DNA from 3 places in the Shewanella psychropiezotolerans genome. Region 3 is predicted to be linked to each of the others. Evidence: predicted binding sites of a transcription regulator. Region 3 holds the regulator's gene; each other region holds the start of a gene.
What was found. Region 3 encodes MetJ, which represses methionine synthesis genes. Its sites were predicted from a motif close to TAGACGTCTAGACGTCTA; they were not measured.

Region 1 (11,014 bases), 2.2 Mb from region 3:
ACGGCGTCGCTATCTCTAATAGCGCCATGCAAGCCATAGGCTGTGTAGCCGCCCGTATGTGTAACACCAACAACTGCCCTTCCGGCATAGCCACACAGAACCCGGAGCTGAGGAAGAAACTCAATACCGACAAGGCATCGATGCAACTCGCTAACTTCTTCACTGCATCGGTGGAACTAATGCAGGTTATGGCCCGCGCCTGTGGTCATCATAGTTTGAGTGATTTTAACAAAGATGACTTAGCCACCTGGCACAGAGAGATGGCACATCTTTCGGGAATACATTACGCGGGATTCACGCCATAAGATTAGTAGAACGTCACCTTCATTCGAAGATGACTACGAGTTCCTAGAATCTAGATTCTAGGAACTCGTTACTTATCAGCCTTAGCTTGACCTTATCGCTTACAGCTGTCTCAGCTCTGTCTTGAACTCGAGACTCGAAGCTCGGAACTTCTCAGCCTTATCCCAACTTTCTTCTCAACACCTTAGTCGCTTGAACTAAGTTCTTAAGGGCTGGCTCTACTTCATCCCATGTTCTCGTCTTCAAGCCACAATCCGGGTTAACCCAAAGCTGGCGTACGGCAATCTTGTCGGCCGCTTTCTCGATAAGCTCAACCATCTCATCGACCGTTGGCGTGTTTGGTGTGTGAATATCATAAACACCTGGACCTATCTCATTCGGGTATGCGAAATCTTCGAAGGCCGTGAGTAACTCCATGCGAGAACGCGAGGTCTCGATAGTGATCACATCGGCGTCCATGGCCGCGATGGCCGCTATAGTTTCATTGAATTCGCTGTAACACATATGAGTGTGGATCTGCGTCTCATCTGTGACACCTGCGGCGCTCAACTTAAATGAATCAACCGCCCACTTAAGGTAGGCTTGCCAATCACTCTTCTTCAAAGGCAAACCTTCCCGGAAAGCTGGCTCATCTATCTGAATGATGCCTATCCCCGCATTTTGCAAGTCGACGACTTCATCACGAATGGCCAAACCAATTTGAGTCGCTATCTCCTCACGGCTGATGTCTTCACGGGCAAATGACCAATGCAGAATAGTAACCGGCCCCGTTAGCATGCCTTTAACTGGCTTGTCAGTCAGAGACTGAGCATACTGCGCCCACTCGACTGTCATAGCCTCAGGGCGTGACACATCACCATAGATAAGTGGCGGCTTAACACAACGTGAGCCATAACTCTGGACCCAACCAAATTTAGTGAAGGCGAAACCTTGAAGCTGCTCGCCGAAATACTCGACCATGTCGTTACGCTCGGCCTCACCGTGAACCAGTACGTCAATACCTAACTTAAGCTGACGCTCAACCGTATCTCTGGTCACCTGGCGTAGTTGGTCGTTATAAAACTCTTGGGTGATCTCACCTTTACGCCAGCGACTACGCAGGCCGCGAATTGCCGGAGTCTGTGGGAACGAGCCTATGGTTGTCGTAGGTAACAGGGGTAAATTAAACTTCTGTTGTTGTATAGCTTGGCGGTTAGCAAACACGGTATCACGCTCATAATCATCCGCATTAAGAGCCGCAACTCTGTCGATAACTTGCTGATCGGCGGCGGCTTCTCGAGCCTCTCTGCGCGCCACACAAGTTGCCACTATGGTGTCTATTTCAACTTTAGCGGCACTGTCCGCAGGAGTGCTGAGTAGCGCTTTCAGTTGAGTCAACTCAGAGAGCTTCTGTTTCGCAAATGAGAGTTGTTGCTTCAGGGCCGGAGCCAGCTCAGTTTCAACATCGAGATCCACCGGGCTATGAAGCAGTGAACAAGAAGGAGAGATCCAGACTCGTCCCTTAAGGTCGTTCACCACAGGAGCGATACGCTCGGCAATCAAGTCAATATCTGCCGCCCATACGTTACGACCATTAATAACACCTAAAGAGAGCACCTGCTCAGGTTGTAAGTTTGCCGCAAATTCTGCAAGCTGTTCGGGAGCCGTGACAAGATCCAAATGCAGACCGGCAACAGGCAAGGCTGAAACCAATGCTTGATGATGAGCAATGGTGCCATAGTAACTCGCCAGTAATACCTTGACCTCAGATGACTTCAGTTCCTCATAGGCAGAAGAAATAGCTGCTTGCCAATCGGCATCAAGCTCAAGGGCTAAAACAGGTTCTTCGAGTTGCACCCAGTCTACACCTTGCTCACTGAAACGAGCCAAGATATCTGCATAGGTCTTAATGAGCTTAGGCAGTAGTGAAAGTTTATCGAAATCGCTGCCAACAGCCTTAGATAAAAACAGATAAGAAACCGGACCTAACAGTACAGGTTTAGCGGCATAGCCCAGTACTTTTGCTTCTTCAACTTCTTCAAAAAACTGCTCATACGCTACACTGAATTCTTGATCTACAGTTAACTCAGGCACTATGTAGTGATAGTTAGTATTGAAATACTTAGTCATTTCACCAGCGGGGGCATCTTTACCCGATGGTGCACGGCCTCGTGCGACTCGAAACAAGGTATCGAGATCAACATGAGCATCATCTTGGTTTCTGTGACGCTCAGGGATGGCATTCAATGTCGCACTCAGAGTCAGCACCTGATCATAGAAGGCGAAATCGCCCACGGGCAACAAGGAAACCCCGGCCTGTGCCTGCCACTCCCAATGAGTACGACGTAACTCCTTAGCCACTTTTTTTAGCTCAGCCTGACTAGTCTCGCCACGCCAATATTTCTCTTGAGCAAACTTCAGCTCACGTTGACGACCAATTCTTGGAAACCCTAGGTTAGCTATCTGTATCTCTTTCGAAGTTTGCATATTGTATACCTTTTTGCTTTAATATGAGCAGAATTCAAAGTAAACGCGCCAGAGTCTTATCAGTGACTCCTGGTGATGTAACATCTTTCGATGTAAAAACACATTTGGGCGTCTGGACGTCTAGAAGTTTATTGTGATAGTCTATCTTCTGACAAACGAATTGATTTCAAGCGCAACATGAGTAAAATTCACGTTGAACAAAAGTAGGTATTATATGATTGAGCTTAGACACTTACGAACACTAGTAGCCTTAAAAGAGACGGGAAGTCTCGCTGGTGCAGCCAAGAAACGCTTCGTCACTCAATCTGCGCTTTCTCATCAGATAAAAGAGTTAGAGACCCGGATTAACTCCTCAATCTTTATCAGAAAGAGTAAACCTCTCTCTTTTACGCAAGAAGGCGCTCGGCTACTCAATCTGGCCGAAGAGATCTTACCTAAGGTCGTCGAAACCGAATATGACCTCAAGCAGGGACTCAATGACGAACTTAATCAACTTGCGGTAGGCATCGAATGCCATAGCTGCTTTCGATGGTTGATGCCAGTGATGGAGCAGTTTAGGACGGCATATCCAAATGTGAATTTAGACCTTTCCAGCCGACACCTGTTTGATTCACTCAATGCGCTGGAGATTGGCGAACTCGATGTGGTACTCACATCAGATCCTGTTCCGGGACAATCCATTGCCTATCAGCATCTGTTCGATTTTGAAGTTCAGCTCGTGGTTGCCAACGATCACCCTCTGGCCAAGCTGGAATATGTGACGCCTAAGCAACTCGAGAAACTTGCTATTATCAGCTATCCAGTGCCGCTGCAACGTCTGGATCTTTACCGTCATTTCCTGGAGCCTGCGGGAGTGGAAGCCGGTGAGCAGATCAGCTGCGATCTCACCATGATGCTACTGCAAAGGATCGCCTGCAAAGATGGTGTGGCAGCCCTACCAACCTGGTCAATCAGCGAGTCTTATGGTTTGAACTTAACCGCAATCAAGCTAGGACCTGAGGGATTAAAGCGTCCGCTGTTTGGGGCATATCGCAAAGATAGCTCTAGCGCACGAGTGGCGCAGCAGTGGTTAAAGCTAGTAGCCAAAGAAGGACTAGCAAAACAGCATAAGTTCAATTGAATTAAATGAAAGAACGAGATCCTAGGCTCTAACGGTGAGTTCCTAGGATCTTGCTATAAAGACAGGGCTATCGCGAGCTACAGCCAGATGCTCGAGCCTTCTTTTACAACGGATTCAGCAGCTGATTTCTCATCGAAAGCACGCGTCTGAGCACTAGACCTGGCGAGTTTGCATTGCGAGTCTGTCTGAGATTATGGGCAATCATAAACTCATCTTTAAGCTCTTCATCTAAACCCAAAGATTCAAACGCTTCTATGGTCAAAGTCTGCTTCTGGTTATCGATAAGCGACTTGATGATGCTCAGGGGAAACGACTCTTCCGACTCGGCATTTAAGAAGGCAAATGCAGTCAAGGCAATAATCTCACCGAATACACTAAACAAGGCTAAGGTCTGCACTTCATCCGGGTTGATATCCACCCCTTCCATTTGATGCAAACTATCGACGGCATCGGTAGCGATACTTTCAGTCAATGACCAATACCCGTGCACTAACTTCTTATATGGCTGGGGCAATTCATCGAGGCGCTCTTTCAAATAGAAGGTAAAGGCATAACGATATATGTTCACCTGACCTAATCGAACCAAGGCATCTTTCAATGAGCGGTTCTTAGTGGTAATACCTGCACCGCTAATCGCCGAATTGCTGCGCCAAAGCATATGAGCTGCTAAAGCAGGATCTGAAGAGACTATATCGATGACATTTCGAATATCACCATCGGCGATAATCGCCTTCTTTAATGGAATCAATATTCCGCGGCGACCAATCACCTGCTCTTCATTACTAATAATTGCGCGTACTTGAGTGAATACCTTATGCTCAAGATCTGTCATGGGAAGTTTTAACCTACATTTATTATTTTGGCACAACACCAATTGTTATCAGGGAATTTACCCATAAAAAGGCCACTTGGGTCAAGTTGATTTCGTCTAAATGAATACTTTAACTCTATTTCTCTGCCAAAGGTCAAATCACCGGACGAAAACCCCGAAATTAAGACTAAATAAGAGCGTTATCAACCATTCCATAAATTAGCGGCATTCAACCTAAAGTCTGAAGATATCGGCACTATATTTCACATTTGGTATCTTCAATACCTTAATAGCACATATTAATAGCACATATTCGATGAATTATATCGCGCCTGCATCTTCGAGTCCTTGATAAATCGTCTCAGCTAGCGCGCGGTAACCTGCATCATTAAGGTGAATCGTATCAGATTTCATTGACCGGGTTTTGAGCAAGTCCGTTAACGCCTCTTCTAGAAGCATAACATTATACGTATCAGCTAGCTCTGAATAGAGCGCCGCCGATGATAAAAAAATACTCTTCTGAGGGACGGCAATCAAGACTACCGGAATCGACTTAGCATGAGCCAGTTCGATCATCTGCGCCAGATTAGTTTTGGTCTTGGCTATATCGTGATTACGCAGAAAATCATTGCCACCTTCGAGTAAAATCAACAAGTCAGGCGTCTCTCGAACAAGTAGTTCAGCTAGCCTGGTCAAGCCTTGTGAGGTTGTCTCACCTGAAACACCAGCATTGATCACCCTGAGGCCAGTCAATTCAGCCAAAACCGCTGGATAGTCACCGCCTTCACTCGCCCCTTGCCATAAGTAAGACTATCGCCAAAGGCCATGATTTCGGCACTCGCCGAAAGCGGTTCAAGTTTAGGGCCGGAACATGCAGAAATGAACACACATAAAACGAATACAATAAACCGAATTTTCATGCGTTTACCTGTGCCAAAGAGAGTTAAAAATTTATCACGTTAACATGGGCCATAACAAAGCCAGGCACAAGGGGAGCAATACCAATTCCAGAAACGTTTAAAGCAGCTTCAAAATGAGACTGCCAAATGTCTAGGGTTCTGGGGGCTGTCCAGTTCTAGCAAGCCTAACCCAAAAAAACACCTGTTTGCAGATGCAAACCAGGTGTTTTTTATTTCTTCCAGCTTATAGCTCGTAGCATATTAGAACCTATAGCGGAGGCAGCGAGTCTAGGGACCAGCGTGGCATACCTTTGACGCCTAAATCCTCTGTCTGACCGGCCTTCAGTCTCTGCAAACCGGCATAAGCGATCATGGCGCCGTTATCGGTACAGAATTCGCCTCTGGGATAGAAAACTTCTCCGCCTAAATTTTGCATCATCTCGGCTAGCGAGCTGCGCAGGCGCGAATTTGCACTCACTCCTCCGGCAATGACTAAGCGGCTATAACCGGTTTGTTTTAGTGCGCGACGACACTTAATAGAAAGTGTATCGACCACAGCTTCTTCGAACGCTAGTGCGATATTGGCACGGGTCTGCTCATCATCGGGCTCTCTGGCAATCGTATTGGCGGCAAAGGTCTTCAAACCAGAAAAACTGAAATTTAATCCTGGCTTATCCGTCATAGGACGAGGAAAACGGTAATGGCCAGTCTCACCTTTCTCTGCCAGCTTAGCTAACCTTGGCCCACCTGGGTAATCTAGCCCCATGAGTTTCGCGGTTTTATCGAATGCTTCACCTGCGGCATCGTCAACAGACTCGCCAAGCACTTCATATTGTCCAATACCTTCAACGGCCACCATCATAGAGTGTCCGCCGGATACTAACAGCGCGAGAAAAGGAAACTCAGGCACATTATCCTCTAGCATAGGGGCTAAGAGATGACCTTCCATATGGTGCACGCCAACGGCAGGCTTACCCCATGAATAGGCTAATGAGCGCCCCACACAGGCACCGACTAATAAGGCGCCAACCAAACCAGGACCTGTGGTATAAGCGACTCCATCTATGTCATCCATTGTGCTGTTAGCATCGGCAAGCGCCTTCTTAATCAAGGGCACCACTTTTCTCACATGATCGCGAGATGCCAGCTCGGGTACAACCCCACCGTAATCGGCATGTAGCTTTACTTGGCTATATAATGTGTGAGATAACAAGCCTAGCTCGTCGTCATAAACGGCTATTCCTGTTTCATCGCAAGATGTTTCAATACCTAAAACCCGCATCGTATCCCGTCAAAGTGTCATAAAAGGCTGCTAATTCTACCTGCTGTGCTTTAATTATACCAATAGACTTGTTGCTGATTTTGGTCCTCCTAATAATGGTATCAATTACAGTGATTATTAGCGGGTACACGCGAAATATCCCAAACATGACTTAACCGAGATCTAAAATAGGATCGCGACGGTGAAAGGATCTAGGATATGATCGCGAAATATACTTTACAAACACGCTCAATTCGGTATAGAATTCCGCACCATTTTTAAATTAACTTGAGTCAAAAATTGACTCATTACAAACTACACCTAAGGGGTGATGGCGTATGCCAATAATTAAAGTACGCGAAAATGAACCATTTGACGTAGCTCTACGTCGTTTTAAGCGCTCTTGTGAAAAAGCCGGTATCTTAGCTGATGTTCGCGCTCGTGAGTTCTACGAGAAGCCAACGACTTGCCGTAAGCGTGCTAAAGCCGCTGCAGTTAAGCGTCTTGCTAAGAAGCTTTCTCGCGAAAACGCTCGTCGCGTACGTTTATACTAATCTATTATGAGCCTAGTAGATCAGCTAAAAAGCCAAATGAAAGACGCTATGCGTGCCAAAGCTAAGGTACGCTTGGGGACTATCCGTATGGCGCTAGCCGCCGTCAAACAGATTGAAGTGGATACCCGCGAAACTCTGACTGATGACCAAGCTATAGCTGTCTTAACCAAAATGGTTAAACAGCGTCGTGATTCGATTACACAATATAGTGCAGCCGGACGTGACGAACTAGCAGCAATTGAAGCAGAAGAGATCAAGATTCTTGAAGTCTTCCTGCCTCAGCCTCTTACTGAAGAGGAAATTGCCGTGCTAGTTGATGCAAGCATCGAAGAGATGGGCGCATCCTCCATGGCGGATATGGGCAAAGTAATGGGCGCATTAAAACCTAAAGTCTTAGGCAGAGCTGATATGGCGGCAATAGGCGCTATGATCAGAGCTAAACTTAAGTAACTTAAGAATAATGCGTAAATAAGCCGTGCTCTTGCGCGGCTTGTTTGTTTGTACTGTTTCAGTTTTTCATTTCGCGATAATAGCGAAAGGCGGCATTTACCAAACTAATGGCGATACCTCGTGATTTTATCAATGAGCTAGTAGCTCGCATCGATATTGTCGACTTAATCGACGTTAAGGTGCCCCTTAAGAAGGCGGGTAAAAACCACTCTGCCTGTTGTCCGTTTCATAGTGAAAAATCACCTTCTTTTACCGTCAGTAGAGATAAACAGTTCTACCATTGTTTCGGCTGTGGTGCCCATGGCAATGTCATCGACTTCGTCATGGAATATGACCGTCTCGATTTTATCGACGCGATAGAAGAGCTAGCTGGCCAACTGGGTCTAGAAGTGCCCAGAGAGCAAGGTACAGGTAAGAGACGCGATGAAGGATTGAGCCGCGACCTGTATCAATTAATGGAAGAAGCTAGCCGACACTTTCAGAGCCAGCTTAGACAACATAAAGACAAACAAAAAGTTCTCGATTATCTGGATCATCGAGGCCTATCCGAGAAAGTAATAGAACACTTCAATATCGGATTTGCACCAGAGGGCTGGGATGGTTTACTCAGTCGCTACCGCCAGAGTCAGGATTCTCAAGATAAACTACTCACCGCGGGAATGGTGATAGAAAACGATAACGGTAGACGTTACGACCGATTTCGCGACCGGTTAATGTTCCCGATTCGTGACAGACGAGGCCGGGTTATTGGCTTCGGCGGAAGAGTTTTAGGTGATGGTACACCCAAATACTTGAATTCTCCGGAAACGCCCATATTTCATAAGGGCAATGAGCTGTACGGACTCTATGAGCTTAAGCAGCGTCACAGAGATCCACAGCGAGTACTCATAGTCGAAGGCTATATGGACGTGGTCGCACTGGCACAGTTTGATGTCGACTATGCAGTCGCCTCTCTCGGTACGGCAACCACGGCAGAGCAGTTTCAACTCCTGTTGCGTAGTGCCAAGGAGGTCATCTGTTGTTATGACGGTGACAGAGCCGGGGTCGAAGCCGCATGGCGTGCATTAGAAACCGCATTGCCGCTGCTCAAACCCGGTAACCAAGTTAGATTTATGTTCCTGCCTCAAGGTGAAGATCCAGATACTATGGTGCGCCAGGTAGGAAAAGAAGCATTCGAAAGTCAGATTGATGATGCTAAAGCACTCCCTGAGTTTCTTTTTGAAACGTTAGCCCAACGCCATGGCGCCGATAAAGGGACATTAGCTAAGCAAGCCATTGGTTTAATTGAGAAAGTACAAGACACCGTTCTACAGAGTCTACTGCTGGAAAATCTAGCCTATAAACTCGGAATGAACGGTGCCGATGAGTTAAGAAGAAAGTTGGGTTTCAGCTCTAAACATCAGGGCCAAACTCTTCAGAATAAAGCGTTAAAAGGACGAGGAACCCCATTGCGACTAGCCATCGCACTGCTAGTACAACATCCTATGTTAGGTGAAGGACTGCCGGTGCAGCCGGCACTGAAACACATCAAGATGGCCGGCGTAGATTTGCTGATCCACTTGCTAGACATTACTCGTAAACAAGTTAAAAACAGCGCACAACTACTTGAACAGTACAGGGATGCTCCACAATTAGGCACCCTAAAAAAACTGACCCAATGGGACCATCAAGTGGCGGATGAAAACTTGCAGCAAGAGTTTAGAAAAACCCTGATCTGGCTCAATAATCAATATATTGAGCAGCGATATCAGGAATTGAGTCTAAAACAGAACCATACTAAAGAAGAAAGGATTCAGCTAAGCAAGCTGATCGCAGTCATACAAGGGCAAAATTAAGACACTTTATGTCTTAAAACTAAGCACTTGGACTAGCACACGGAAGCGCACAAGGCTATAATTGACGATTTGCGTGGCGATAAATTATTGCCCGTCGTTTTAACCGATACCCAACTTGGATGATATCTATGGAGCACACTCCTCAGTCGCAACTTAAATTGTTGCTAGCTAAAGGTAAAGAGCAAGGCTACTTAACCTATGCAGAAGTGAATGATCACTTGCCTGCTGATATGGTCGATGCAGACCAGATCGAAGATATTGTCCAGATGATTAATGACATGGGTATTCGCGTCTATGAACAGGCGCCGGATGCTGATGAAATCATGATGACAGAAGACAGCACAGATGATGATGCTGCAGAAGAAGCTGCCGCTGCACTTGCAACGGTAGAGGCCGAGCTTGGTCGTACAACAGATCCAGTCCGTATGTATATGCGTGAAATGGGGACTGTTGAACTTCTTACCCGTGAAGGCGAGATCGTTATCGCTAAACGTATCGAAGAAGGAATTTATACCGTTCAAGCATCGGTCGCCGAGTACCCTCCAGCGATTGCCTCGATCCTCGATCAGTTCGATCGCTATGAAGCCGAAGAAGTTCGTCTATCCGATATCATCTCAGGTTTTATCGACCCTAATGCCGCTGATATAGCCCCAACGGCCACTCACATTGGTTCAGATTTGTCACAAAGTGAGCTCGACAAAGATGACTCAAAGGATGACTCGAAGGATGATGATGAAGATGAAGAAGAGGAAGGTCCAAAAGGACCAGATCCTGAAGAATCTAAAGAGCGCTTCACTCAGCTAAGAGAAGTACATGAGAATACGCTGAGGATCATCGCAGACAAAGGTCGTGGCCATCCTGAAGCAACCGTTGCCCTGTTTGAGATTGGTGAATTATTTAAAGAATTCCGTCTCATGCCTAAGCAGTTCGACCGCTTAGTCAAGAACATGCGTGCCACCATGGATAAGGTCCGTGTTCAAGAACGTTTGATCATGAAGCTCTGTGTCGAACAAGCTAAGATGCCTAAGAAAAACTTCGTTAAGGGCTATACCGCCGACGAAAGCAGCATAGCCTGGTTTGACGCCGAACTCGCCTCTAAGAAACCTTATGCTGAAGGTTTAAAGATGATCGAGCCTGACGTTCGTCGTTGTCGCTTCAAGCTCGATATTATCGAGAAAGAAACCGGACTCGCGATTGCGTCTATCAAAGACATCAATCGTCGTATGTCGATCGGTGAAGCTAAGGCTCGCCGCGCTAAGAAAGAGATGGTAGAAGCTAACTTGCGTCTGGTTATCTCTATAGCTAAAAAGTACAC
Region 2 (11,014 bases), 2.8 Mb from region 3:
GCGTCTTGAAATTTTAGCACCCGTCCTGCTTTAATCCCGTTAAGCACAGAAAAGTGCGTATCATTATGACCCGCTATGATCCTGTTCCCCCCTTGGGTCTGCAAGCCTCCGCCCTGAACCATAGTTGGCCCGAAGGCTAGATTTCTGCCCGATGCACCGGACAGCACATAAAAAGTTCTGTCTTCACTGTCTACATTATCTGCCGTCATCAAGGTCAGTTTAGCCACAGGGTAAGTATCAGCCCAGCTCCATGGTTTATGGGGTCGCTTATCCTCTAAGGTTTGTCGCCATGCTTGCTCAATGAGATATTGTGCGAAGTACGCCTTAGCCTGCATATATGAGCCTCCTCCCAAGAATAACAGTCCGGTCAATATCACAGTGCAGCAAAGCCCGGTTCGCCAGCCCTGTAAACGACTCATGTCTCCAGGCCTTTTGCTGACACATGTCCGTCACCGCCAGTCTTAATTGACACTGTTTGTCGCCTTTTCTGAGCAGCTAAACTACGGAGCATACTCAACCCAGCTCCCTTATCAAGGCTAAAGCTTGCCAGATAGGCTAAACCTAGACCCAACAAGATCATGCCCATCATGATAAGCAAGCGACTCTCCCCCCCAGTCTGAGGCAAATAGCCCACTGGGGGTTGCCAGCCAAATGGCGTGGACTGCACCACACTGGCATTATTTGACACCACAGACGAAGGCTTTGCAGGAATGCTCTCAACCGCCACTAAACTAGTATACTGGCTCACCAGGTGATATTTGAGCGCCAAAGCCGTCACCTGTTTTTTTACTCTGGCTTGGTTAGCCCCATTTTTACTCATCTCCAATGCGGCTATCTGCTTTCTGGCCCAGACAAGATCTAAACCTGCAGCGGATTTGCGCTCATTGAGAGACAAACTGCTATGCCAATATTGGTTACCTATCATGCCCGATACGATTAACTCAGAGGCCGAAGCCTGGTAAATCTTGGGACGCATCTTTATCGCGACTAACAAGGGTTCATTAGCATACAGATCCGCAATACTGATCGGCCAATGATCGGGAATAGTGCCATCGCCATAGCGAAGTTCAATATCAGTGATTTGAGGATGCTCAATTTTATACAGTAGCGATTCTATTTTCTGCTGCACCTCGTCCAGCTTACCTATGTAGGTGAAGCTCCCCCTACCTAGCTCAGCCGCTCTTTCCATAAAATGAGAATTAGGTGCCGAGCCTATGCCGATGGTGAACAGTCTCGAATGACCTATATGCTCCTCGATAAGACTGAACAAATCTCTCTCGTTCGCCACGGCCCCATCGGTCATAAACAATACTTGCTTCAACCGGGTACTGTCTGGGTCTGAATTATCTTCATTTTGCTGATAAGCCGAGTGCATCCCGGGAGCGAGCGCACGAGTCAGTGCAAAACCCATCTCTGTGCCCCCATCGGCCTTTAAGGTGCGTATAAACTGATTAGCCCTACCGATATTTTTTGCCGTGGCAGGCAGAGACTGTGCAGATAAAGCGTGCACATTTGAATTAAATTCGATGATATTGAAACTGTCACGCGTCCCTAATCCGGCTAATGCATAGCCCATTGCCTTCTTGGCTTGTGCTATTGCCTCACCGGACATGGACCCAGAGGTGTCGATAACGAGTATCAAGTCTCTGGCTATCGCGCTGATCGCACCAACCTCTGGGGGGATCAACATCAGTAAGGCATAGTCGCTGTCCTCTGGTGAAGAGTTTGCATCCTTATGGGTTTGGCCCTGCTGGGCATAGATGGCCGCAACGGGCTCACTCCCCGAAACAGGTGTCCATCTGAGGACAAAATCTCTGTTGGCAGGCGTATCGCCCGCTAACTTGAGCAGATATTGAGTATTAGTCACCGGCTGCTTATCAATATCATGGTAAACACTGGTTATCTCACTGAGCGCTATGCCCGCATCGAGATCTATCTCAATGTTGACCTTAGGACCTGCTGCTCTGAACTCCCCAAAGCCATAACTTGGGTCAACCAGCTGTGCCAACATTCTCTGTGTAGAAGGATAGGAATTATTCTTCCCGCCTCCTTGTTTGGGCACGTATCTTGGATTGACTAACATAGGAAACCTGAGGCTGAATTCACCTTTTTCATATTTCACCAGCTCTTGATAGCTTATCTGCACCACTAAGGTTTCACCCGGCCCCAGATTAGCAACAGATGTGGTAAAGATATTGGGTCTCGACTGCTCCACCAAGCTGGCTCTTTGACCTGTAGCTTTAGCCAGTTCAAACTGTTTTTTGGCCTCTTCCTTCTCTCTAACTTGCCCCTCTATTACCTTTTGCCCAACGATCAGGCGCATATGATCCACGGCAGCCTCATTGGGTAAAGGAAACAGGTAGCTACCATTAAGCCAATCGTCACTATCATTTATGAATGTCTGAGTCACTGTGACCCGATTAACCCAGCCAGAAACCTTCATCTGAACATCTGTGTTAAGCGGCATCGCCACCTGAGGCTCACTCTCTCCTTGCCTGTGATAAACAAAACTCCCTTGAGTTATCTCAACGGCACTCATGGCCTGAGCGACATTTATCCAAGATGCCATCATGATGACTATCCCGGATATGGCGAAGTTAAGCCCCCTCCTAAGAGGGGCTTGTAAATTCAAATAATGATCTAGACACAAACCTGTTCTCATCTTTATATTCCTTTATTATGAAAACCGCTTAATGGTTGGCAGCAATGGCCGTATCTTGTGACACAAATTTAATCGTGACCCTGCGATCGAAGAAGTCATTCTCAAAGCTCTGCTCAACGGTTATCGGCGCACTGGCACCGTATGCACTAGCAGTTAATCTTTGTTCATTCACCCCCTTGCTCACCAGGTAGTTCTTCACCTCGGCCACTCTCTGCTCAGACAAAGCCTGATTGTAGGTCGACTCTCCCCGGCGATCCGCATATCCGGTAAGATCTAACCTGAGGTCATCAGACATCTGCAGTGCACTCGCCAATTCATCCAATTGAGGTTGGAAATGTGTCTCTAACTGAGAAGAGCCTGTCTTAAATTGAATATTTAAGCCCAGCTCTAACTCCGTCAACTTCTGCTGCCTGGCCAACTTGAGTTCGGCCAGTTCATCTTGCACCGATTCATACTGATTAGAGATAAGCGCCAGAGACTGGTTATCTTCATTGAGTTGGTGAATGGTGGTTTCTTGCTCGCTTAACTTTACCTGTTGAGATTCTATCTCAGTATCATCTCCAACCGACTTACCGATAATGCCGCCGGTAAACGCACCGATGATAGCGCCAATGGGCCCGCCAACGACCGCGCCTAGGACAATTCCCGAGCCCACGCCGATCAACTCTTCATGGTGCTCTCTTTGATTTTCAGTGTCTGATGCATAGCCCATGTTCGAAAATGTTAATGAGCTCATCACTAATGCGGCAATCAATTGTTTGTTCATCTTATTATTTCCTACTGTCATTAATGTTATTTATGTGTTCTGTGAACGAAGAGTTCGCTTCAATTCGATATGAACATTAAAACGAATAGAGATGACTTTGACGGGGAGGAAAAATGGCATTGCGGGTATCAATTGTGGCAACAAAAAGGCAATCACTTAAGTTGGCTTTTTACCTCGTTGTTTTGCTGTATAGTCACACTCCAACAGGGTTATCCGGCAATAAAGTAAGCTGCCGACGATTATCAATTAGCTAGTGTCAAGATAATCGACTTTAAAAGGTTAAAGGTCATGAAACGTATCGCCATCGTTGAAGATGAAGTCGCCATTCGCGAAAACTATAAAGAAGTATTACAACAGCAAGGCTACAGCGTCCAAGCGTATGCTAATCGCCCTATGGCGATGCAGGCTTTTTTGACCCGACTCCCGGATCTGGCGATCATAGATATCGGGCTAGAAGATGAGATTGACGGTGGGTTCACCCTGTGTCAGTCCCTCAGGGCCATGTCGAGCAACCTGCCTATTATCTTTTTAACCGCCAGAGACAGTGATTTTGATACCGTATGTGGTCTCAGATTGGGCGCAGATGATTACTTGAGTAAGGATGTCAGTTTTCCACACTTGATTGCCAGACTGGCCGCCCTTTTTCGTCGTGCAGAGTTGCAGGGCAAAGAGATATTAGATGAAAACCTGCTGGAACGAGATAAGCTGGTCATCGACATCAACCGCATGCAAGTGTATTGGAACAAGACGCATATTGAACTCACTGTGACCGAATTCTGGATGGTGCACGCACTGGCAAAACGCCCTGGGCATGTTAAAAATCGACAAGAATTAATGCAGGAAGCTAAAATTTTTGTCGATGACAGCACCATCACGTCTCATGTGAAACGAATTAGAAAGAAATTCCTCGCCCTCGACGCAGATTTCGACTGTATAGATACCGTTTATGGTATGGGATACCGATGGGACCCTCAGGGCTAAGCTCGACTAATCAACGCCGCTTAATATGTTTAAACAAAGAGTATCGCTAGTGTTATATCGCCTCTTGGACATCAGAGCTAAAGCCTCTATGTATGCTTTCCTCATCGTTAGCAAGACAAAAAACAGCATGCGCAAGCATTGGGGCTGGTTAAAAACAAAACTGGTCAAGATAACCCCGGCCAAATTTTATAAAATAGCGAACAGGCTGAGCGAACTCTTTTTTCTGCTGAAACACAAATTATCTAAATTTCATCCTCCCATAGGCCTGAGATCGAAAGTCGCCATCTTATCTTTATTTCTCCTCTGCCTGCCCTGGTTAGGCTATCAATATGTGTGGGAGATGGAAAAATACCTGAGATACGGTCAGGAAAAAACACTCGAAGGCACCACGCAAGCGCTCGCAACCGCACTGCATGAACGCCCTAGCCTCTTTGACATACAGGCCAGTTTTCTTACTCAGGTAGAACAGGGGCGCGACCTATATGCTTACCCTTTAGCCGGACCCATTCAACTCGATGGAAAATTGAGTGACTGGGCCTCTTACCGCCACCGAAGTATCAATTATGGCGAAGACCATCTGATCTTTAAACGTTCAGCCGACGCTCCATTAAACGTCAGTTTTAAGCATATGGTAGGTAAATATGCTGGTTTCCTCTACGCCTTCTTCGAAGTGACAGATCCTCATGTGATCTATCGTGGCAGCAACAGTCTCAAAATCGATGTCAATGACCACCTGGCCATTGCCACATTGGCTCCCGATGGTAAATTCAAACGCTATATCATCGCCACTCAAAGAGATGGCTGGGTGAGTTCATATAAGCTGCCTGAAAACCCTAAAAAAAGAATGCCTGTCACGCCAGAGCTTAAAATTCAGGGAAAGTGGATTAAGACTGAAGCCGGTTACAATGTTGAGATACGCATGCCGCTGGATATGGTAGGTAGCAAACTGGGTTTCGCCATCTATGATGTCAATAATAAGCAGACACGCACTCTGGATGCCATCGTCGGCACATCGGCCATCGATGATGTAGAAAATTTGGGTACAGTCCTGGTGCCTTCTCCTGAAATAGAAAGCATCATCAAAGGGATGAGCCATAACAGTTCGCGTATTTGGGTAGTCGATAAACATGGACGCGTATTAGCCAAGTCCGGTGACATTCGTACAAGTAGCAGTGTCTGGACTCGAACTGTCCAAGACACACCCGATGACTCGTTTTGGGGTCACTTTAAGCGGGACTACCTTCACCGCTTCTATTATAAAATCTTAACCACCCCACCAAAAGATTTTATCGACTCCCTGCAGGACTCTACCGTTCTCAAAGGAAGTCACATCAAGAATGCACTCGCCGGCAGACAAGGCTCCACCTGGCGATTAACCCCGGACAATAAAGCCGTCATACTGGCAGCAGCCAGTCCCATCTGGATTGACGATAAGGTCATGGGGGTGGTGATAGCCGAGGAGACCACACATGGCATTCGTACTCTGCGTAACAAGGCGCTAGAGAAATTATTTAACGTCATCCTGACCATCATGAGCATGGGCACCTTAGCCCTGTTCTTTTTCGCTTCCAGTATATCCAGCAGGATAAGAAAACTCAGGGATGAAACCGAAGAAGCCATAGACAGCCAAGGCCGGATCAGAAAAACCATCCAGGGCTCTGAAGTCAGAGATGAAATTGGCGATCTTTCGAGGAGTTTTGCCAGTATTGTCGGCCGTCTGGGCCAATACACCCATTACCTGGAGAATATGTCTTCGCGCTTATCTCATGAGCTGAGAACCCCTGTGGCCGTAGTGCGTTCTTCATTGGAGCATCTGAGCCTACAACAATTAGATCCTGACACCCGAAAATACGTCGATAGGGCGGAAGAAGGCGTTAGCAGACTCAATATGATCCTCAATAACATGAGTGAAGCCACGCGTCTGGAGGAGAGCTTATCTCAAGCCGAAGTGGACATATTTCCCCTATCCAAGGTCATCTCAGGTTGTATGCAAGGTTATCAGCTCACCTATCCCAACAAGGAATTCCTAGTATCAATCATACAGGAGCCCTTGACTATGAGTGGTGTGCCCGAGTATATCGCTCAGCTCATGGATAAGCTGATTGCCAACGCGTTAGAATTCAGTACCGACAATACGCCCATTACAGTCACCCTAACGGCCAAGCACAGGCACGCAGAGCTGACCATTTCAAACTTCGGCCCCCTATTACCCGAAAAAATGGCTGAACAAATTTTCGAATCTATGGTCTCTGTACGCCAACAAAAAGCCCAAGATAAGCCCCATTTAGGCCTCGGACTCTATATCGCCCGGCTTATCACTGACTTCCACAAAGGCTCCATCAAGGCAAGAGATCTACAGACTCCAGATAAAAACGGTAAAGCTGGCGCTAATTTAGTCAATTCAGGCGTAGAGATCTTGGTGTCACTGCCTTATATAAAAGATTGAGCATCATCATAACTCACTGAATGTTGGTGAAGCGCTCTATCTATCTATCTTAAAAAGCAGAGATAGAGCAAACAGCACTCACTCTTCTCTTTAGCCATTTAGATGTTAAGATGGCTAAAACCCATTATTTCTCCTACTCGTTTCTGGAAGTATGCCCTATGAAAAAAGAAACCAAGATCATCAGCGTTGGACGTGACAAGAAATGGACTAAGGGTGTGATCAATCCCCCTGTATTTAGAGCATCGACCATGATCTTTGACACTATGGAAGAGATGCGTTTTGCCACCAAGAACCGCGCTAACGGCGAAATGTTTTATGGCAGACGTGGTGGCCCCACTCACTTTGCTTTTCAGGCGGCTATCGCCGAACTGGAGGGTGGCAGCGGCACTGCACTCTACCCATCTGGATCTGCGGCCATCAGCGGTGCACTATTATCATTTTTAAAAGCAGGCGATCACCTGTTGATGGTCGACAGTGCCTATGAGCCAACCCGAGATCTGTGCAACAAGCTGCTCGCAGGTTTTGGCATAGAAACCACGTATTATGATCCCATGATAGGTGAAGGCATCGCAGAACTTATCAGACCGAACACCAAAGTCTTGTTCTTAGAGTCACCTGGCTCAGTCACCATGGAGATTCAGGATGTCCCGACCCTGAGCGCAATAGCACATCAGCATGGCCTCATTGTCATGCTGGATAACACCTGGGCCTCACCGATAAATTCGCGTCCTTTCGAGATGGGCGTGGATATATCCATTCAAGCGGCCACTAAATATATTGTTGGTCACTCAGATGTGATGTTAGGCACAGCGACGTCAAACGACACGCACTGGGAGCAACTGAGAGAGAATAGCTATCTCATGGGACAGTGCACCTCCCCCGATGACGTCTATCTCGCCAGTAGGGGGCTGAGAACCCTAGGCGTGCGAATGCAACAGCATGAACAGAACGCGTTAAAAGTGGCAAACTGGTTAGCGACTCGCCCGGAAGTGGATCACTTAAGGCACCCAGCATTTGAGACTTGTCCGGGTCATGAGTTTTTCAAACGAGATTTCAGTGGCTCCAACGGCCTATTCTCTTTCGTATTAAAACAGGGCGACCTTAAGTCTGTTACCGCCTTGGTGGAAAACATGGATCACTTCAAGATGGGTTTCTCATGGGGTGGGTTCGAGAGTCTGATCTTAGGCGTCTTCGGTATCGACAAGATCAGAACGGCCACAAGCTGGGATAGCAGTAAACCTCTTATTCGACTGCACATAGGTCTGGAAAATGCGGATGATTTGATCGCCGATCTAGAAGCGGGATTCGTTCGGTTTAACGCAGTGCTAAACCGCTAACATATGCTACACACTGAAACCGCCCTATTGGCGGTTTTTTTATATCTGCTCAATTTAGGATTCAGAAACAGATTATAGATTAGATATAAGCTAATTCATTACCCAAGAGAATGGCTCACCAAGTTCAACTAGATCTCCATCGATAATGACCAGGCTGGTATTATCACCACAAAAATACACTCCGGATAAGTGAATCGCATCGCACGCTAATAACTGCTTCAAGCTAACTTCATTGAAGCCTGACTCCAGTTCCAGATAACAATCGAGTCTATCACCTAACTTGCTGTACATGTGTTGAGTAGGTATGTAGTAATCTCTGGCAGGATCTGGCTGTGAGGCGATATAGCCTATGTGTTTCGAGCTTGAACCCTGTGCATCCAACACATATTTTATTCCGGCAAGGCCATTTTCAGTATTTGGATCACTAACCAATGCCAACTTCATATCGATGTCTTAATTATCTGAGGAATGAACCAGAGTAATCACATACCTACAATGCTACAAGCTCATCTCATTATTTTGCCATAACCTAATCGCTCTAAAATAGGTTTTTCAGATTAATTGTGATTTCAGTTTATTGCTTGTCGCTTTAACGTTTATTTTTCACACAAAAGATTCATTAATACCCATTTTTGTCAATTGACTGTTTTTTGTTGGCCTCATTTATTGCTAACATGATCAATTATCTTGCCTTTTGTTTCTTTAGATTTTATTTTTGGGATTTTTTCGTCATGTCCAACTGGTCTTTATTTTTACTTACTCTTCCCCTCGCCAGCTTAATCTTCTCTGCCACAAGTTTCGCCCAATCTGACTATCAGGCTATCGGTGACAGTTTTAAGTCGCAATTTCATGCTCAATTGAAGAAAAACAAGGTACCTGGTGGCGCCTTCGTTATTGTCGACAATAATAAAATTATAAAAATGAGCGCCTATGGCAAGCGCCAAAAAGGCGCTAGTCTCAATATCAACACAGACACTGTTTTCAGGCTCGCCTCGGTATCAAAGACCTTCGCGGGCAGCTTAGCAAGCATGCTGGTTCATGAAAATAAATTTGAATGGGATGATCCACTACGTAAGTATATGCCCGAATTTCACCTCGCCGATCCACAAATGAGTCAGCAAGTTAAACTTGGACACCTCATAGGACAAAGCACAGGCCTGATGCCAAACAGTTATGACAATATTCTCAATGCCAACGGTAAACTTGAGAAGATCATTCCTAAGTTCAAAAAATTAACCCCTATGTGTTCACCGGGTACGTGTTATAGCTACCAAAATATCGCATTTTCTTTCATCCAACCTGTGATCGAACAACAAACTGGCGACAGCTACGCTAGTTTGGTGGAGAAGCGTATCTTTGAGCCCCTACATATGGATACCGCATCAATAGGCATGGATAGCTTTATGGCAACAGATAATAGAGCCAGTCCGCATATCAAGACACGTTCGGGTTTTAAAAAGGTCAAGGTAAAACCTAACTACTATCAAGTCGAGCCTGCCGCTGGGGTTAATGCCAGTATTACCGATCTCTCTAAATGGTTAATGGCTAACCTGGGAAATAATCCAGATGTGTTATCCCCAAGTTTATTGGCGGATATTCAAACCCCGGGAGTGCGAACGAGTAAAGAGTTGCGTCGCCGGGAATGGAAAGCTTATCTGAATGATGCTCATTACGGCAAAGGATGGCGTGTGTATGATTTTGAAGGGGAAAAATTAATATATCATGCAGGTTGGGTTGCAGGTTATGTCGCCGAAGTCGCCTATTCTCCTCGGTTAAAAGTCGGCATGGCCATGTTACTCAATGGTGAATCAAGAGTGATAGCTAAATTAGGCGCAAGTTTTTGGCACAGCGTCATTCGGCAACAAGCTCAAATCGCCATGCAGAAAAAAACAAGTATTCACACCGATTAGTACTCATCATAAACTAAGCGGTCTGTCTGCGACTGCTTAGTTTATTGAGTCCAAGATGGATCAATCTTAAGCCAGTAGGCCTAAACCTAAACAGGATTGTCGATGTCGACATACTCATGTTCGATATCAAACTCACGCGCAAGGTGCTCACCAAGGGCCTGAATACCATACCTTTCTGTCGCATGATGACCCGCCGCAAAGTAGTGTATCCCCAACTCAAGAGCGCTGTGAAAGGTACGCTCCGACACTTCACCACTGATAAATGCATCGACGCCTAAGCTCGCCGCATCATCGATATAATCCTGAGCCCCGCCGGTACACCAGGCAATACTCTGTATTTCAGCAGCTGGATCGCCAATATGCAGAGCCTCTCTATTAAGTATCTCACTGATAGATTTAGCAAAAACCCCAGCAGAGACAGGCGTATCGAGACGTCCTTGCCAAATTAATCCTTGAGCAATTCCTTCAACTGGCTCAGCGTCCGAAATATCTAGCTTTCGACCTAACTCGGCATTGTTGCCCAGCATGGGGTGCGCATCCAAGGGAAGATGGTAACCAAAAAGATTAATATCATGGGTCAATAATGCTTTTATCCGTCTCTGTTTCATGCCTGTTATCACCTCTCTCTCCCCTTTCCAGAAGAATCCGTGGTGTACTAACAGCGCATCGGCATCGAGAGCGATGGCTTTATCGATCAACGCCTGGCAGGCGGTGACCCCAGTAACGATTTTTTTTATCTCTGCTCGTCCCTCAACTTGCAGACCATTAGGCGCATAATCTTTAAACTTACCCACTTGTAAAAACTCTGCAAGATATTCTGCTAACTCGTTACGTGTCATTGAACCGCCCTTATAAAAATACAGTTTAAGTGTAACCCATGTACTAATCCCGGCACAGATTTAACCCGCTCAC
Region 3 (11,014 bases):
ACGTCGAGGGGAGGACAACTTGTGAAGAGGCAAGGCTTGTTAGCCCAGTCCAAGCGTCGTCAATTGGGAGTCATCTCTATCGAGTTTGCCATAGGATCTATAGTGATGTTTCTGGTCACATTTGGCATTTTTGAAATCAGTCGATTGATTTACGTGATTAATTTGACCGAATCGGCTCTGCGTGAATCATCCAGGGATACTCGGGTCTGGGATGGTGAGCGGACTGGAGAGCTTTATGGGCAGAGGATGACTCAGATGTTTGAGAAGAAGGGGGAGATTTGGCACTTATTAGTCGATCCCAGCCGCTATCAGCTTTCTATCTCTTATTTTGAGAGCTTGCAAGATTTGATTGATAACAAGAGTAGTGGAACACAAGCGAAACAGCAGCGTAGCCCGCTGGCCTTGTATGAGATCTCCTATGACTATACGCCTATGTTTTTTCTGGCTGGTGTGATTGAGAAAAAAATCAGTCGTCGGATTTTAGTGACGATGGAGCATGAGGGGTGGCCAGTTGATGAAGAGTAAGCAGCAAGGCTCTTTTACCGTAGAGTTGGCCTTTGTGCTTTTTTTTACTTCAGCTCTGCTTGTTTTCACCGGGGATATCGCTTTGCAGCTACTCAATAGGGTGAATCTGGATCGAGTGAGTTACTCCCTGGTGAATATCCTCAAGGAGCGCACTCGATTTTATCAGGAAAACCCAATTGTGACAGCGAGTGAAGTGGACGAGATGGACATCTTGGCCGCTAGATTACTCGGCTATCCCAATACATCTGAGGCTGCTCCCTATGGGGTACGCGTAGACTGGTTGGTGGAGGGCGGCTATGGCGGTATCGATAAAGGCATTAGGGGAGGGACGCCATGTCGCCCCGATGATTCGCTTCAAGATAAAGCGAGTCTTGTTCCGATAAACTCAGCGCATAAGACGTTTCCGCTTTACCAAGTCACCCTGTGCCTGAAAACAGACTCCTGGTTCAACCAGTTTTGGGGGATAGTGAGCAGCACTATATTCACTCCAGTTCAGTCATGCCCGGAAGGTAGTTATGTATAGAAGAGCAAGATTCTCCTTAAAAAAGCAGCAAGGTGCGGCGGCCATTTATTTAGCTTTTTTACTTATTCCATTATTCGGCATGATCTTTTTAGCGCTTGAGGGCACACGCTATATTCAAAAGCAGAATCGTCTCGCCGATGCAACTGAGGCGGCGAGTCTTGCCGTGTCTATAGCCAATCGTGACGACAAGGCATATGAGTCGAAATTGGCGAGTGATTATATTTCAAGTTACATTAGAAATATCAATAATATTAGTCAGATAAAAGTAGAGCGTAATGAAGCTGTCGATCATTACCCCCTGCCTGATGGCAGTGTTGAAGACAGAGAATATACCCAGTACAGAGTGACGGCTAAAACAGACCATCACTCCTGGCTACATAGCGATGTTATTCCGAGTTTCAAAGAGACTGTAACCTTAGCCAATCTTGCCATTGCCCGTAATTATCCTGAGTATCTGGGCGACCGTGATGTGGATATCGTTTTTGTTTCCGATTTCTCTGGCTCCATGGATCAACATGGAAAAATTAATAGTCTTAAGGAGGCGATAACTCAGGTTGCGGATGAGATCTTAGTGCCCCGTGACGGAGAGACCGAAATTCGTAATAGGATTGCTTTAGTCCCCTATAACATGCGAGTCGTAGAGGGGGGAAGCAGTAGAAATGTTTGTATGTCTCAGCTTAAGTATCGAAATCCAAGTGGAAAAACAGGTAGTAATTACTCTGATTATGAATCGATAAATTGGAGAGACTGGGCCAATGAAAGCTATAGCCAGGTTGATCGTTGCGTTAATAACAGTCGTAAGTGTAACGGCTTACCCGGCTCCAGATCCGATGCTCGTACGGTGAGGGCTGTTGTGGATGACGCCCCTTCAGCTTATTGGAGTTCGAAGTGGCCAGATAGTGCTAACTGGATAGATTATAGCCGTACCGTTGCTGATATTTTTACCGAGAATTCTGCAGATATTCAACATAATCCTAGCTACCAAAGGCTTTATAGTAGCTCTATGTGTAACGGTAATTTTTGGTCGATTCCGCTGACAAACCAAGAGTCACAGATAGACACAGTGAGTCGGATGTCCCCTAATGGGGGGACCTCTGTTTATCAAGGCTTGCTGAGGGGGGCACAAATCTTAGATAAGGGCCGACCAGTGAACCCAAGTGAAGAGGAGAGTGAGGAGTATAACAAGCGCCTTAAAATGATCCTTATCCTTAGCGATGGTATGGAATCTCCCTATGAAAACACTTTCTCTAAGTTGGTGAATAATTATGGCATGTGCGACAAGATCAGGTCTCAATTTAATGATGGCGAACTTCCACTGCATATGGGGGTGATAGGGATTCAATTTAGTGCTTCGGGGCAAAATGCCTTTAAAAATTGCGTAGGCGCAGACAACATCATAGATGTGGATGACTTAGATGATTTGATCCAGGAAATTTTAGACTTAATTAAGAAAGGCGCCAAGAGTGATGGCATCAGTAAACTTTATTATCGACATACAGAGAGTTAAATTGCGATGACAAGAATATTTTCTACCTTATTAATCTGTTTCACTCTGGTCTCGGCCTTAAGCGGGTGTGCTCAAGATGTACAGCCTGGGGTTGAGATACAAGCTGTTGAAAAAGTCCAATATGACCTAGCTTCTTTTTGTTCTACTAAGAGTCACAGTATTAGTCAGGATGTGACAATTTCTGATGTTACCGCATTAGCGAATCATAGAGATGGAAGGTTAGTGATCATGCAAAAGGTTAGTGATTCAGAGGTCAATAATAGGCTACTTAAATTGGCAAAAAGCCAAGATGTTTATCCTGCTTGTATGGAATATTTGTCGGCTAGCGGTTTAATGAGAGTCACACCAGAAGGGCAATTGTTGGCTCGGGTTTACTTCGATTTTGACAGTGAAAAGTTAACCTCAGAATCCCGTGATATTTTAGCTAAAGTCGCCGAAAAGTTGGCGAGTCACCCGGATATTATTAGGCTTGAGGGAAATACCGATAGCAAGGGAAGTGTCAGATATAATGATGCTCTGGGATTGCGCAGAGCCGTAACTACGCAGGATTACCTCGGTAAGCAAGGGGTGAATGCGGTGCAACTTAAGAGCGAAAGCCTTGGCGAGGCTAAGCCTTTAGCCAGCAATGATACAGCCGAAGGCAGGAGGGTGAATCGACGGGTTGATCTCCTCGTGTCTCCCCAAGAGGAAAACTAAGTTTATGTGTTAATTTAGGTATAGGGCCTGAGGGCTGCTTCATCCTCAGGTTCTGGCGCTATTTCCCAGTGTACGCCTCCTAAATAACGTCTAAACAGCTAATGACCTAGTGTCATTAGCCTGCCTTTTAACTTCTTAACTTTGGTGTATTTGTTTCTGTGTTTGATGACTAGAGAGTGGTCGATACCTCCTTTTATCTCCTCTAGCATAAAGACAAATATCAGCCTGTGGTTTTAAGATAATTCCTAGGTCTTACTGCTGAACATTTTATGGATTATATGCTTTAGGTCTATATGGAAAATAGACAAATAACAGTGCTGAATTTAGCTGTTTCTAAACTAGATTCGTTGGCGATATAACATAATAAATATTCATATTTATTATGTGGTTAAGTTAGATAATTACTTGTGGTGGAAGCCTGTTGAAAAAAAGATCAAAATAAATCGATACAAGTGTTGGTTTTTTGAGCGTTTATCGTACACAATTCTGAATGTTGGACTATCTTTAAATTCGACTGTTTTTATGTCTCTCTACTTATTTTTGTGAGTATTATTCAGAGCGCTACGCTGAATAATACCAAGTAGGAAGCAAGGTAAATAACATAAGAAAATAAAAATAAAGATAAGGGCTGAAAGGATGAAAATGCTCAAACTTGCACTTAGCTGTGCACTGATACTCTCCCCGTCGATGGCTATCGCAGGGCAGCAATACTACGAGGCTCGCAGCGATGCCATGGGCGGCGCTGGCGTGGCATCATCAAACCGTGAGGGGGCAGCCTTCATCAATCCCGCTCTATTGGCCCTGCAAGCACCTAAATTCAATAATTTTGCTATGTTACTACCCGCAATCGGAGCCGATGGCGCCGATAAAGATCAGATGGTAGATAAGTTTGATTCACTGCAAGACTCCTATGATGCATTAGATGCCGCCATCTCTGCCGGCAATGCAACCGCAGTCGATCTCCATCGTGGTGAGCTGGTCAGCGATCTCGAGTCTTTAAAAGATAATAATGCCTATGTGAGTGCGGGCATTGGATTTTCTATCGTATTACCCACACATAAGATGCCTATGGCGGTATTTTATAAGAGCTATATCGATGCAATAGGAGTCGCTGCTATCGCCCAGTCAGATATAGATAGTCTCAATGCATTAGATCCAGATAATCCCCCAGCACTGACAGACTTAGATTCACAAGGTGCTGTAGTTGCTGGCGTGGTTTCTGATTTAGGCGTAGCCCTGAGTTTTCCACTTTCAATCGTCAATATGCCCATTGCGGTTGGGATATCGCCTAAGCTTCAGCTGATAGACACATATAACTACGTAGTAAGTGCCAATAACTTCGAAGCCAGTGATTTTGATGATGCCAAGTACAGAAACGACGAAACCACATTTAACCTAGATGTTGGTATCGCGATGGAGCCTATATCTGGATTAACGGTAGGCCTGTCAGGTCGTAATCTTATTAGCCAAGATGTCGAGACCGTAGAGACCCAAGGCCGTAAATTTACCTATCAGGTTGAGCCACAATTTACTGCAGGCATCGCCTATGATTGGGAGAGTATAACCGTAACATCTGATATCGATCTTAACGCTTATAAGCGCTTCGAAGAAATTGGTGCTACTCAGTATTGGCGCGTTGGCGGAGAGTTGCAGGCTACGGATTGGTTTGCACTGCGTTTAGGTTATCGTCATGACATGAAAGACAATACGGCAAATATCTATTCATTAGGGACAGGATTTGAATTTGGGCGAGTCTTCTTTCTGGACTTTACCGGCATGGTCGGCAGCGATGATGCCATCGGCGGTGTACTACAAACGTCATATCATTTTTAAATTTAAAGAAGGTTCGAGGACGCGACTACGTCGCTAGGAGTCCGTTCGTAAACTCACTTCGAGAAGTTCGCCAACAAGTAGGCTAGGGGTAAGAGCAACAGCCTTTGACCTGTCTTTTCCTCGCAGTCGCGCAGCGACGTCCTCGAAGGCGCTTCTCAGCCGCTCTCGTAGGGCAAAGCCCGTCCTAGTAGCTATCCCAATTCCATTAACGACTTTACTGCCAATAAGCTTGCACAGATTGAACATAAGATGAGTGTTGCCTTACGAGTCTTATCTTTATCAACATGTCCTATCAGTCTTCCCGCCACCACATAACCTAAGATCACCGAAGGTAGAAGCAGCAGCGACAGCCATAGATGCTTAATGCTGAGTAAGCCTGTGATTGCCAAAATAACCAAGGCGATCATTGAGCTGAAGATGAAGAAAGCCGATAGCGCAGCACGAAACTGACGGGCGTCTTTTCCTGCAAGCAGAATGGCCAGTGGGGGACCACCGATAGCGGCGATATTGCCAAATACGCCTGATATCACGCCGGCGCCAAACAGGCTCTTGCGGTTAACGGCTATGTTGAACTTAAGCAAACTTAATATGACCGCCGCGGCAACTATGCCCGATATGGCCAGCCCAAGAACTGGTTGTGGTGCATATATCAATAAGCCCGCACCGATAAACCCTCCTGGTATTCGCCCAAGCAACGCATATTGCAGCCCATTAAACTCAAGGGCACCTCGCTCTCTAAATAGGGTCAACAAAGAGATAGAGAAGCCCATGATGATAACCGGGGCTGGTACTAGCTCAGGATCGACGATATACAGCAGGGGAGAGGCGACAATGGCTAAACCGAAACCGATAAGGCTCTGGGTCAAGGCTCCACAGAAGATAATGAGTGAGGCTAGGGCGAGGGTCGTTGGGTCTATCATTGAAAGCACGGCATTTTCTCTCAATTATTAATGTATTGTGGGTGGAGAAGGAGTTGGCGTTATTAATTTTTAACAATAGACTCGAAATTAAGCTGTTAGTTGGTCTCGATTGTTTCTTCAGGGTTATCTTCGGGGTCAATAGTCGTGTAGAAGTAAACAGGGATCGCAATGCGATCCCTGAAACTGACTGGTCAAGCGTTAAGTGAGTCCGATTACTCCACATCTTCCCACTCAATACCCATCTGATCCATCAAGCGCTTCACTTCGGCTGGGATAGTATCAGGCTTATCTTTAGACAAGTCATCGTCGTTAGGTAGAGGCTGACCTGTGTATGCATGCAAGAATGCCTCACAAAGCAATTCACTGTTGGTGGCATGACGCAGGTTATTCACTTGGCGGCGCGTGCGCTCATCGGTAAGAACCTTAAGTACCTTCAAGGGAATAGAAACAGTAATTTTCTTTACTTGTTCATTCTTCTTGCCGTGTTCAGCATATGGGCTGATATAATCGCCATTCCACTCAGTCATTGACTCACCTGTATATTCAAATTTCGGGGCAGATTTTAACCCTTTAAATTGTACAGTCAAATTATTGCCTCTTATTTATGACAATTGCAAATAGATTTCCATATGTTTAGACGTCTAAACGTCTATATTTGGTTGACGCTAGGCTTCCCCTTAGGTACATTTAGACGTCCAGACATCTCTTGCCACATTTTTGTTGGTAAGAAAGGTGTTCAGTAAATAGTTTAGGAGTAGTAGATGACCGAACGTAAGTTAGCCACAATTGCAGTGCGTCAAGGGATTGAGTCCGATACCCAATATGGTGCTGTGGTGCCCCCCATCTATTTGTCGACTAACTACTCCTTCGATGGGCATAAGAATCCCAGAGACTATGACTATAGTCGTTCGGGTAATCCGACTCGCTCTATTCTAGGTGATGCTATCGCCGCTCTGGAAAAAGGTGCCACTGGCGTGGTGACTTGTACAGGTATGGCTGCGATTACATTGGTGACTAGCCTGCTTGGCCCTGATGACCTGCTTGTCGTCCCCCATGACTGTTATGGCGGAAGTTATCGTCTGTTTACTAACTTAGCCAAGAAGGGAGCCTTTAAACTTGCAGTGGTCGATCAGACCGACGGTGCAGCACTCGAAGCCGCCATTGCCCGTAAGCCTAAGATGGTTTGGCTGGAAACACCATCGAATCCTCTACTGCGTGTCGTCGATATAGAAGCAATTTCCAAGGCGAGTAAGTTGGTCGATGCCTTAGTGGTAGTCGATAATACGTTCTTATCGCCAATTTTGCAGCAACCACTGCTTCTCGGTGCCGATATCGTTATTCATTCGACCACTAAGTACATTAATGGTCATAGCGACGTAGTCGGTGGTGCCGTCGTCGCTAAAGATGCCGAGCTAGGTGAGTTATTACATTGGTGGTCTAATACCTTAGGTCTAACAGGATCAGCCTTCGATAGTTACCTGACCCTACGCGGCATTCGCACCTTAGCGGTACGCATTCGTGAACATCAGGCTAATGCTCAGCGGGTGTTAGCGGTATTAACTGCCAGCGAGGCGGTCGATAAGGTGTATTATCCGGGCCTGAGTGATCACCCTGGTCATAAGATCGCGGCGAAGCAACAGAAAGGCTTCGGTGCCATGCTCAGTTTCGAGCTGAAGGGTGGAGAAAAGGAGCTGGTTGCTTTTCTTGACAAACTTTCTGTGTTTTCTCTTGCAGAAAGTTTAGGTGGGGTAGAGAGTTTAGTCGCAGTTCCTGCGACAATGACCCACAGAGCTATGGAGCCAGAGGCTCGAGCAGAAGCTGGGGTAAAAGAGACCCTAATCCGTCTTTCAGTGGGTATCGAAGATGCCGATGATTTAGTTGCCGATATTGAAGCTGGACTCGCAGCAGCGGCGAGTTGTTAATCTCGGTAGATAGGAGTTAAAGATGGCGCGTTGTCATTTGCACAAATTTGGTGGTTCTAGCTTAGCGGATGCAGATTGCTACCGCCGTGTTGCTCATATCCTTCTCACTCACGGCAACAGCGACGATCTCGTCGTGGTATCGGCCGCAGGTAAGAGCACCAACTTTCTTTATAAACTGCTGGAACTCAAAGACACAGGTCAGCTATGGCAGGAAGAGCTGCAGGTGTTGATCAGCTTTCAACAGAATCTAATTGAGCAGCTACTTTCTAACGAGCAGGCCAGAAGCCTGAGAGAGCGCTTGTCTATCGACAAGTATCAGCTCATTAGCCTATTTTCTCTAGAGGCGTTAAACGAATATAAAAGAAGTGAAGTGGTGAGTTTCGGTGAGCGTTGGTCTGCTCGTCTTCTGGCTGCATTACTCAGAGAGTCGGGTGTTGCTGCATTGGATATCGATTCCAGAAGCTTGCTATTAGCCGATGAAGGAGGCGTGCCGCAGATCAGACTCGATGAGTCACGAGCACGTGTTCAGAAAGCTCTGGATGAGCATACCAGCGAAAGATTAATTATCACGGGTTTTATCTGTGCTAACAGCCGTGGAGAAACCTTGTTACTTGGCCGTAACGGCTCAGATTATAGTGCGACCTTGATTGCCAGCTTAGCCGATATTGAACGTGTCACCATCTGGACCGATGTGGAAGGTGTGTTCAACGCAGATCCAAATAAGATTAACGATGCCAAGTTACTTAAGAGCCTGTCGTTAGATGAGGCTAACCGTTTAGCGCATCTGGGTTCACCTGTGCTGCATAACCGTTCCCTACAGCCCTTATTCGATACTCAAGTGAGTCTGGCTGTTCGATCTAGTTATGCGTCTCATACCGATTTCACTCTGATCGCACCTAAGAGCTCTCAAGCCAGTGCGCCAGTGGTGACGAATCTGTCCAGTGTTTCCCTGTTTAGCTTCAGGATAAGTAGCGATATTGCTCATTTGGCTGAGTTATTGGAAAGTGCTGGTTTAATTCCGTTAGCCCATTGGAAGTTGGCTCATAATCGAGTCGAGCTCGCCTTTACTCACGAGAATCAGAAACAAGTTCAATCCATATTGGAGATAGATGGCTTGGCCATCTCTGAGATACATCTTCGAGAAGATCTAGGCTTAGTCGCCTTGGTCAGCGCCGATGCTGGGCTTTACCGCCGTGGCTTCGCTCGCCTGTTGAGCCGGGATGCAAGGCCGCTGTTTAAAGATGGCTTGAGTCTGGTGACCTTAGTGCCGACATCACAAGTTAACTTGCTGACTCAAAAAGTGCATCGTCGCTGTGCCGGCCCGCGTAAGCGCATCGGTGTGCTCCTGCTTGGAGTGGGAAATATTGGTGAGACTTGGGTGGATCTATTCAGTCGTGCTCGAGTCGCACTCAATAAAGAGTTAGAGGCTAGCGTGGAGCTGGTGGGATTACTCAGTTCTAAGAAAGCCTTGTTAAAAGAGGAAGGGATAGATCTCGATTTCTGGAAACAGGCTTTTGAGCAACAAGCCACCCCTTGGCTCTATGATCATATGTTTGAGCAGCTGCAAGCGCTCGAATGTGACGAACTCATCGCCTTAGATATCAGCGCTAGCGCCGACTTAACTTTGCAATATCCTGAGTTCTTCTCACGAGGTATTCATGTGGTTAGCGCTAACAAACTGGCGGGTTCAGGCCCCTTAGCTTTCTATCGAGAGCTAAAGCTACAGCTGGGGAATCGCAGACTGTTTTGGCGCTACAACGCCAGTTGTGGTGCGGGTTTACCCGTACAGCATGCATTGAACGATCTGCATAACAGCGGTGACAGTATCGAAGCCGTTGGTGGCATCTTTTCTGGCACCCTGTGCTGGTTATTCGAGAAGTATGACGCTAAGAAACCGTTCTCAGAACTGGTGTTGGAGGCCAGAGGATTAGGTATTACCGAGCCGGATCCCCGCGATGATCTGTCAGGTCGAGACATGCAGCGAAAATTGTTGATCTTGGCCCGTGAGATTGGTCATGAGATTGAACTTGAAGATATTGAGCTTCATTCATTGGTACCTGCTGATTTAGCCGATATTCCTTTGGAGCAGTTTTTAGCACGTATCGACGAGCTAGACCATGAGATGCTACAGCAGTTCCAGGCTGCGGCTGAGCAAAGTAAGGTCTTGAGATATGTTGCCGGACTCGATGTTGTCGATGGTCAGCTTAAGGCCGCAGTTGGCATGGAGTGGGTCGATACTCAACATGCCTATGCCAATCTAACTCCTGGCGATAATGTTTTTGTTATACGCAGTGCTTTCTATCAAGATAATCCTTTGATCATCAGAGGCCCTGGTGCCGGCCGCGAAGTAACGGCTGCAGCTGTGCAGTCTGATCTGGCGCAGATCTGTCGGGATTTAGTGCAAGAATAGGTATCGTAAAGAAGGGCGCTGCACTACGAGAGCGTTCGCAAGCTCACTTCGAGGCCGATGCGCTTCGAGTACGCCACCAAGTTGGCTGCTAGAGAAGATCAACAGCTTTTTCTCGCAGCGGCTTGCCGCGCTCTCAAAGGCCACAGGCCGTCCTAGCAGTGACGAAGTCACGTTCTCGTAGCAGCTTTGCTGCGTCCTAACAGGGGAAAACCCCTTCTCTGAGGCATTTCCCTGCCGCCCTCTAGTGACAAGGTCGCGCTCTCGTCTCTCATACCTGATCTTTAATTTGCATTTAGTACTCTATTTACTATTGACTTCAAACTCAGTTTCACTAATATGGATATCTAGACGTCCAAACGTCTAGATGGTTTTTTTATTTTATGGTTAAGTAAAGCAGTAGAGGGAATAGGAATGGGTTTTCATCACGCACAACATTCAACATCACTAAATCAGAGCTTGGCTGAGCTTAACGGTGATATTAACGTTTCTTTCGAATTTTTCCCTCCTGCATCACCAGAGATGGAAAAAATTCTCTGGAATTCTATTCGTCGTCTAGAGCCATTAAAACCTAAGTTTGTTTCTGTGACTTACGGTGCGAACTCAGGTGTTCGTGATCGCACACATGGGGTAATTGAGCGTATTCAGAGAGAGACGGATCTCGTTGCCGCGCCTCATTTG

Region 1: the regulator MetJ is predicted to act here: its motif matches at 2,883-2,900, upstream of metE (5-methyltetrahydropteroyltriglutamate--homocysteine S-methyltransferase).
Region 2: the regulator MetJ is predicted to act here: its motif matches at 6,955-6,972, upstream of FM037_RS12095 (cystathionine beta-lyase).

Annotation. Positions count from the first base shown of each region.
Region 1 covers NZ_CP041614.1:1,309,348-1,320,361, reverse strand. The annotation lists gene FM037_RS05845 (glutamate synthase-related protein) at 1-305, shown strand, start outside; gene metE (5-methyltetrahydropteroyltriglutamate--homocysteine S-methyltransferase) at 463-2,751, opposite strand; gene FM037_RS05835 (LysR family transcriptional regulator) at 2,984-3,889, shown strand; gene FM037_RS05830 (HDOD domain-containing protein) at 3,993-4,721, opposite strand; gene FM037_RS05825 (GDSL-type esterase/lipase family protein) at 5,022-5,462, opposite strand; gene tsaD (tRNA (adenosine(37)-N6)-threonylcarbamoyltransferase complex transferase subunit TsaD) at 5,868-6,881, opposite strand; gene rpsU (30S ribosomal protein S21) at 7,199-7,414, shown strand; gene FM037_RS05810 (GatB/YqeY domain-containing protein) at 7,421-7,864, shown strand; gene dnaG (DNA primase) at 7,972-9,699, shown strand; gene rpoD (RNA polymerase sigma factor RpoD) at 9,828-11,014, shown strand, end outside.
Region 2 covers NZ_CP041614.1:2,714,414-2,725,427, reverse strand. The annotation lists gene FM037_RS12120 (class GN sortase) at 1-419, opposite strand, end outside; gene FM037_RS12115 (marine proteobacterial sortase target protein) at 416-2,662, opposite strand; gene pdsO (sortase-associated OmpA-like protein PdsO) at 2,691-3,428, opposite strand; gene pdsR (proteobacterial dedicated sortase system response regulator) at 3,717-4,409, shown strand; gene pdsS (proteobacterial dedicated sortase system histidine kinase) at 4,459-6,855, shown strand; gene FM037_RS12095 (cystathionine beta-lyase) at 7,014-8,192, shown strand; gene FM037_RS12090 (hypothetical protein) at 8,283-8,636, opposite strand; gene FM037_RS12085 (serine hydrolase domain-containing protein) at 8,924-10,102, shown strand; gene FM037_RS12080 (Nif3-like dinuclear metal center hexameric protein) at 10,189-10,941, opposite strand.
Region 3 covers NZ_CP041614.1:5,547,736-5,558,749, reverse strand. The annotation lists gene FM037_RS24290 (tetratricopeptide repeat protein) at 1-25, shown strand, start outside; gene FM037_RS24285 (TadE/TadG family type IV pilus assembly protein) at 22-525, shown strand; gene tadF (tight adherence pilus pseudopilin TadF) at 515-1,048, shown strand; gene FM037_RS24275 (pilus assembly protein) at 1,041-2,555, shown strand; gene FM037_RS24270 (OmpA family protein) at 2,562-3,251, shown strand; gene FM037_RS24265 (conjugal transfer protein TraF) at 3,888-5,084, shown strand; gene FM037_RS24260 (sulfite exporter TauE/SafE family protein) at 5,276-6,013, opposite strand; gene FM037_RS28665 (hypothetical protein) at 6,058-6,210, shown strand; gene metJ (met regulon transcriptional regulator MetJ) at 6,217-6,531, opposite strand; gene metB (cystathionine gamma-synthase) at 6,766-7,926, shown strand; gene FM037_RS24245 (bifunctional aspartate kinase/homoserine dehydrogenase II) at 7,949-10,336, shown strand; gene metF (methylenetetrahydrofolate reductase) at 10,748-11,014, shown strand, end outside.